Regions from separate parts of the Psychrobacillus sp. NPDC096389 genome, predicted to be linked through region 1. Evidence: a T-box and tRNA genes for the amino acid it is inferred to sense, from the RefSeq annotation. Region 1 holds a T-box; the other holds one or more tRNA genes.
The links. The T-box of region 1 lies ahead of argS (arginine--tRNA ligase). A T-box ahead of a tRNA ligase gene usually reads a tRNA of that ligase, here a tRNA-Arg.
Positions count from the first base shown of each region.

Region 1 (3,397 bases):
AAGTATGTGAAATTCCTGGGGTTAAAATGCCGTTTGAATCGAAGGAAATATCCTCTTCCTGATGAATACGTTGTTCACCAATGTTATAAATGTATGCAAATTCAGCAATTCCGCCTGGTGAACCTTGTGCCCCTGTTTTTCCAGTAGGACCCTCTAATCCCATAAATCCTCTAGGACCTCTTTCCCCACGCTCTCCTGGTGGACCTTGAACCCCCGGAGGACCTTCAGGACCCATTGGACCTCTTCTGCCTCTATTGGTATGAACTCTGCCACATTTACTACATGGCTGACTATTATCCAATTAATTTCACCTCCCCTATTGATTAACCTATTCATTAAAGGAGAGAGGAATTGGACTTTTGTCAGTAGTTCTTGGGTATGTTACATTTCCTCGGGTGCTTTTATACCAAGCAGTCTAAGAGATTCTTCTAAAACTATAGCAACTGATTGAACGAGTGCAAGACGATACGGCAAATGATTGGAATCCTTCATGATTTGTATATTTCCGTAAAATGAATTAAAGGTTTGCGCCAAATGCACGGCATATTTCGCTAGTAACGATGGATCATATTCCGCTGCAGCACGCTTAATAACAGATGGGAACTGCTGGAGTGATTTCATGACTTCCCACTCATAATCATTTACTTCAGTAACCTCAAAAGTGTTTTGTGCAGGTGCTTTTCGTAATATGGAACATGCTCTTGCATAGGTGTATTGTACATAAGGACCGGTTTCACCTTCTGTTTGAAGCATTTTCTTTAAGTCAAATTCGATGTCATGCTTTCGGTGTTGTTTTAAATCACTAAAAATGACAGCGCCGACACCTACTGTTTTTGCCACTTCTTTTTTATTAACCAATCGAGGATTTTTTTCTTCGATTGTTTTTTCGGCTAGTAGAATTGCTTCAGTTAATACTTCTTCCAGTAAAATTATTTTCCCTTTACGAGTCGATAACTTTTTACCATCTTTTAAGATAAGACCAAAAGGAATATGGTGTATAGTATCCGCCCATTCGTATCCCATTTTGTTTAAGACGGTTTTTAATTGGGAGAAGTGTAAGCTTTGTTCATTTCCTACAACATACAATGATTTAACAAAATCATATGTCTGTTTACGATGAATAGCGGCTGTAATATCTCTCGTTGCATACAAGGTTGCACCATCGGATTTTTTAATAAGGCAAGGTGGTAAATGTTCCCCAATTTCGACTACTAATGCACCATCAGATTCGATTAATAACTTCTTTTGTTGGAGTTCTTCTACAATCGGTTCCATTTTGTCGTTATAATAAGCTTCTCCACGGTATGAATCAAAGGAAACTCCAAGTAAATCATAGATCTTTTGGAATTCTTTTAGTGACTCCGTTCGAAACCATTTCCAAAGTGCCAATGCTTCTGTATCTCCATCTTCTAACGATTTAAAAGCCGCTCTTCCTTGGTCATTTAAAGAGTCGTCTATTTTAGCTTCTTCGTGAAAGCGAACATAGAGGGCTAATAGCGTTTGGATAGGAGCCTCTTGTACTTCTTTTTCATTTCCCCATAGACGATAAGCTACTAATAACTTTCCAAATTGAGTGCCCCAGTCGCCAAGATGATTAATCCTAACAGGTTGATAGCCACTTTTTTCATGTAATAAAGCGATAGAATTTCCAATGACCGTAGATCTTAAATGTCCCATCGAAAACGGCTTTGCAATATTAGGTGAGGACATATCGATAGAAACAACGCCTCCAGCACCCACATCGGAAGAACCATATTGTTTTCCTTGGTTATGAATGTTCGTCAAAATGGAATGGGCAAATGTCGATCTTTTCATAAAAATATTAACGTATCCATTTACTGCCTCCGCTTTTTCAATACTTTCATCTTGGATAATTACAGCAAGTTCTTGCGCAATAAGGATAGGAGACTTGCGAAGCTTTTTAGCTAACGGAAAACAGGGCAGAGCAAAGTCACCCAAGTGCGCATAAGTAGGAACTTCAATCATATTTTCAGCAATTGCCTCAGACGTAAAGCTTTGAATAATTTCCACTATCTTCTTTTTCATTTGAACTCCTCCTAAAAGTATTACGGGTGCCAGGCACCCGTAATACTTTTGTAATAATTACAGATTACTGGAACAACAAAAAAAGCTTTCGTCTCATTAAAAAATGAGACGAAAGCTTTACTTCCGCGGTACCACTCAATTTGCCTATTTTGGCCACTTTCTCCATAACGGTGAGTCTCCGGCTTTTTTTAAAAGCATCTCCAAAGTGCGGTTCACAACTCTTCTTAACTAGGCTTACACCGTCCCTAGCTCGCTTAATAATTCGATGTTGCTACTCTCTTTTTCTAAGATATTGTAATTTAAATTACCAAATGGAAGAAGAAAAGTCAAATTGTTTTGAAAAAAGTCCTTAGGGTATAAATCCATGTAGGAGTGAAAAGCTAACGATGACATAACTAGAAAAGAGGGAGTTTATGGATTCTAATATTTCCTACGGAGATGATTATAAATTTATACCAGCCACATCAATTGCGAGTGGAACAGGAATGGAAGTTTTACCAGGTATATATTATCATACTATACAAATTGTCAACATTTGCTTAGTTGGAGAACCTGGATCAAATGAGTTTGTATTAATTGACGCTGGGATGCCACACTCAGCTGACAAAATTACCTCTGTTATAGAGGAACGTTTTGGTGCAGATAGTCGGCCACGCGCTATTATTTTGACGCATGGTCATTTTGATCATGTAGGTGGCATTGTAGAATTAGTGAATAAATGGAAAGTTCCCGTATATGCTCATTCTTTGGAAATCCCATTTTTAACTGGAACAGAAAGCTATCCTGATCCCGATACTAGTGTAGAAGGTGGAATGATTTCTAAAATGTCTGCTATGTTCCCAACAGATCCGATAAATTTAGCCGGTAACGTAAAAGAATTGCCTTCCGATGGAACAATACCTCATATGCCTGGTTTTAGATGGATACACACACCTGGTCATTCCCCAGGGCATGTCTCTTTATTCAGGGACAAAGACGGAGCATTAATCGCAGGGGATGCATTTGTTACTGTTAAACAAGAATATTTGTATAAGGTTTTAACACAGGAACAGGAGATAAGTGGACCACCGAGATACCTTACTACCGATTGGGTAGCGGCGAAAGAATCGGTAAAAAAATTAGCGGAATTAAACCCGAAAGTTGCGGTTACAGGTCATGGATTACCAATGTCAGGTGATTTGTTAACAAGTAGTCTAAATGTACTTGTGAAAGATTTTGAACAGATAGCTATACCTGGCTATGGAAAATACGTGGATAAACCTAAACAGTAAAAATGCTACTAAAGAGGATTGTTCATAACTAATTTGCCCATTATAAAAGCAGGATAATATTTTTATTATCCAAGCAATAA
Region 1 covers NZ_JBIWFB010000001.1:144,400-147,796, forward strand. The annotation lists gene ACIQ38_RS00720 (collagen-like protein) at 1-301, opposite strand, end outside; gene argS (arginine--tRNA ligase) at 382-2,046, opposite strand; T-box leader at 2,148-2,342, opposite strand; gene ACIQ38_RS00730 (MBL fold metallo-hydrolase) at 2,460-3,317, shown strand.

Region 2 (3,397 bases), 140 kb from region 1:
GGGCTTGCTCATAAAAATTAGAAGAGGTCTTAAACAAACTATTAATATCCGCCCTGCTAAATTATTAAAAGGACTTGATTCACCATTAAAAAGCCCTGGAGAATTCGATATTATTGTTGTACGTGAAAATTCTGAAGGGGAATACTCGGATAGCGGTGGTAGAATTCACTCAGATGAGGATGAAATTGCCATTCAAAATGCTATTTTCACTCGAAAAGGCACAGAAAGAGCAATGCGTTACGCATGTGACTTATCTAATCAAAGAAGTAAAAAAGTGACGAGCGCTACAAAATCAAACGGCCTTTCTCATAGTATGCCTTTTTGGGATGATGTTTTCCATGATATCGTAGCTAACTATCCGCAGCTAGATCAAAACAGTGTTCATATCGATGCTATGGCAGCGTATATGATTATGAAGCCTTCTGAGTTTGATGTGATCGTAGCTTCCAATTTGTTCGGTGATATTTTGACAGATATCGGTGGAGCAATTATGGGGAGTATCGGCATTGCGCCAGCAGCCAATCTTAACGTAACTAATGAATTCCCTTCCATGTTTGAACCAGTGCACGGTTCTGCTCCTGATATCGCAGGTTTAGGAGTCGCTAACCCATTAGGTCAAATTTGGACCGGAAAACTAATGTTAGATTATCTAGGCTATGCTAGACTAGGAGATCATTTACTTGAAGCAATAGAATATAGCCTAGTACAAGGCACCAAAACTCGTGATTTAAAAGGTCAAGCTACTACAAAAGAAGTCACTGATACAATCATTCACTATTTGAAAACTAAATTAGAGTAAGTTGATAACTGTTTATTTCTATACTCTGCATACTGTAATATATAAAAAATTGTCGAAGATTGACTTTTCGACAATTTTTTATTTTTAGCTCGTTTTCATAAATGAAATATTGGATAGTCAGGAATGTTCGACTTATTTTAAGAAAATCAAATAGATCTTATTCCTCAAAAAAACACCCCAACCATTTCTGGAAGGAGTGCTCTATAAACCTTGCTATCATAAGCTTTTTAAATAAGCCGCCTTTGCCGTACTTTAAATAAGAAACTTTTAAACCACCACTTCTCAAACGTTATAGAAAATATTGTAAATCATTTAATAATCATTGTTTTAATGGTGTTTATTAGTATGTTTTTATAACGTCTATTATCGCTATATTTAGATTTCAACACGAAGGAATTGATGTAGCTTTGCAAAATGGCACAGTTTTGGGTCGACCAAAGGTTACTGAGTTTTAAGTTGCGTATGCTCAGTGGAAGTCAGGAGATATAAGAGAAGTGAAAGCAAAGCAAGAAATTGGAGTAAAAAATACAACTTTTTATAAACTAGTCAGTGAATATGAAGAAAGCCTGTAATTGTATTTTTTTTAATAGAAGAACTCTAATCATTTAGTATAATAACTAACATTTTCTAAGTATCGATAAGGATGACAAAATCATTTATTGTTACTGCTGTCTTCGGGGTTCGGGACTCGCACCCTATAGTTCATGTGCATGCCTGGCGCACTAAAAAAAGACAATCAAATGAATGATTGTCTTTTTTTCTTTAAAGTTTATTATGACCCCTACGGGATTCGAACCCGTGTTACCGCCGTGAAAGGGCGGTGTCTTAACCGCTTGACCAAGGGGCCTTTATATGGCTCCGAAGGTAGGACTCGAACCTACGACCAATCGATTAACAGTCGATTGCTCTACCACTGAGCTACTTCGGAATAGTGGTGGGCCTAAATGGACTCGAACCATCGACCTCACGCTTATCAGGCGTGCGCTCTAACCAGCTGAGCTATAGGCCCACTATTGGAAGCGGGTGAAGAGAATCGAACTCTCATCATCAGCTTGGAAGGCTGAGGTTTTACCACTAAACTACACCCGCATTACTATGGTGGCTCAGGACGGAATCGAACCGCCGACACAAGGATTTTCAGTCCTTTGCTCTACCGACTGAGCTACTGAGCCAACTTTGATTTGTGCTAAGCTACGAATCTCTCGCTTATCTCAAATTTCGAACTAATAAATAAAATGGCGGTCCCGACCGGGATCGAACCGGCGATCTTCTGCGTGACAGGCAGACATGTTAACCGCTACACCACGGGACCGTTTTGGTTGCGGGATTTGAACCTGTGACCTTCGGGGTATGAACCGAATGCTCTAGCCAGCTGAGCTAAGGCCCCAAATAAATAACTGGTCGGGAAGACAGGATTCGAACCTGCGACCCCTTGGTCCCAAACCAAGTGCTCTACCAAGCTGAGCTACTTCCCGTCATATATTATGGTGCGCTCGGCAGGACTCGAACCTGCAACCTCTTGATTCGTAGTCAAGTGCTCTATCCAATTGAGCTACGAGCGCATATATTTTTTTAAAAAATGGTGCTGAGGACCGGAATAGAACCGGTACTGTAGTCACCTACCCCAGGATTTTAAGTGCTGTGCGTCTGCCAGTTCCGCCACACCCGCATTTATATTACTTACTTAACAAGTGATGAGCCATGTAGGATTCGAACCTACGACCCTCTGATTAAAAGTCAGATGCTCTACCAACTGAGCTAATGGCTCGAAAAATGGTGCCGGAAAAAGGACTTGAACCCTCAACCTACTGATTACAAGTCAGTTGCTCTACCAGTTGAGCTATTCCGGCAATTATAGAATTATGGTGGAGGATGACGGGCTCGAACCGCCGACCCTCTGCTTGTAAGGCAGATGCTCTCCCAGCTGAGCTAATCCTCCTGGGTAAATAATAAATCATAATAAGTAAAGTATTTCTACATCGATTTTTTAATTCAATTCATTGTTAATTTGAACTTTTTTTGATTTATTATATGTATTTATTACAAGCCCAGCGACGTCCTACTCTCGCAGGGGGAAACTCCCAACTACCATCGGCGCTGAAGAGCTTAACTTCCGTGTTCGGTATGGGAACGGGTGTGACCTCTTCGCCATCATCACTAGACAATTTAATGTTCATGTTTGTCAGCCAAACTATTTGTTCTTTTGGCGACTCGAATAATATTACTCTATTATTATCAATATGTCAATACTGAGTTATAAAATTTATTAAAAATACAATGAAGATATGAAGTTTCTGGCAAAAAAACCTATAAGCTACCCATAGTCATCTTTTTCAATAGATAATAAAAGTCGCTACCGATTACTCGGTAACGACTTTTTTATTGTGCCCAGCGACGTCCTACTCTCACAGGGGGAAACCCCCAACTACCATCGGCGCAAAAGAGCTTAACTTCCGTGTTCGGTATGGGAACGGGTGTGACCTCTTTGCCATCATCACTAGACGATGAGTGCTTGTTCACTCAAAACTGGATAAACAGACATTTACTACAATACATACATTTTGGTTAAGTCCTCGATCGATTAGTATTCGTCAGCTG
Region 2 covers NZ_JBIWFB010000001.1:52-3,448, reverse strand. The annotation lists gene ACIQ38_RS00080 (tartrate dehydrogenase) at 1-799, shown strand, start outside; tRNA gene ACIQ38_RS00075 (tRNA-Glu) at 1,575-1,646, opposite strand; tRNA gene ACIQ38_RS00070 (tRNA-Asn) at 1,653-1,727, opposite strand; tRNA gene ACIQ38_RS00065 (tRNA-Ile) at 1,732-1,808, opposite strand; tRNA gene ACIQ38_RS00060 (tRNA-Gly) at 1,818-1,888, opposite strand; tRNA gene ACIQ38_RS00055 (tRNA-Phe) at 1,896-1,971, opposite strand; tRNA gene ACIQ38_RS00050 (tRNA-Asp) at 2,036-2,111, opposite strand; tRNA gene ACIQ38_RS00045 (tRNA-Pro) at 2,198-2,274, opposite strand; tRNA gene ACIQ38_RS00040 (tRNA-Arg) at 2,285-2,361, opposite strand; tRNA gene ACIQ38_RS00035 (tRNA-Leu) at 2,380-2,462, opposite strand; tRNA gene ACIQ38_RS00030 (tRNA-Lys) at 2,495-2,567, opposite strand; tRNA gene ACIQ38_RS00025 (tRNA-Thr) at 2,574-2,649, opposite strand; tRNA gene ACIQ38_RS00020 (tRNA-Val) at 2,663-2,738, opposite strand; rRNA gene rrf (5S ribosomal RNA) at 2,846-2,961, opposite strand; rRNA gene rrf (5S ribosomal RNA) at 3,186-3,301, opposite strand; partial or broken rRNA gene ACIQ38_RS00005 (23S ribosomal RNA) at 3,361-3,397, opposite strand, start outside.
Region 2: it encodes a tRNA-Arg, which carries the amino acid that the T-box ahead of argS (arginine--tRNA ligase) is inferred to sense. The anticodon was not compared.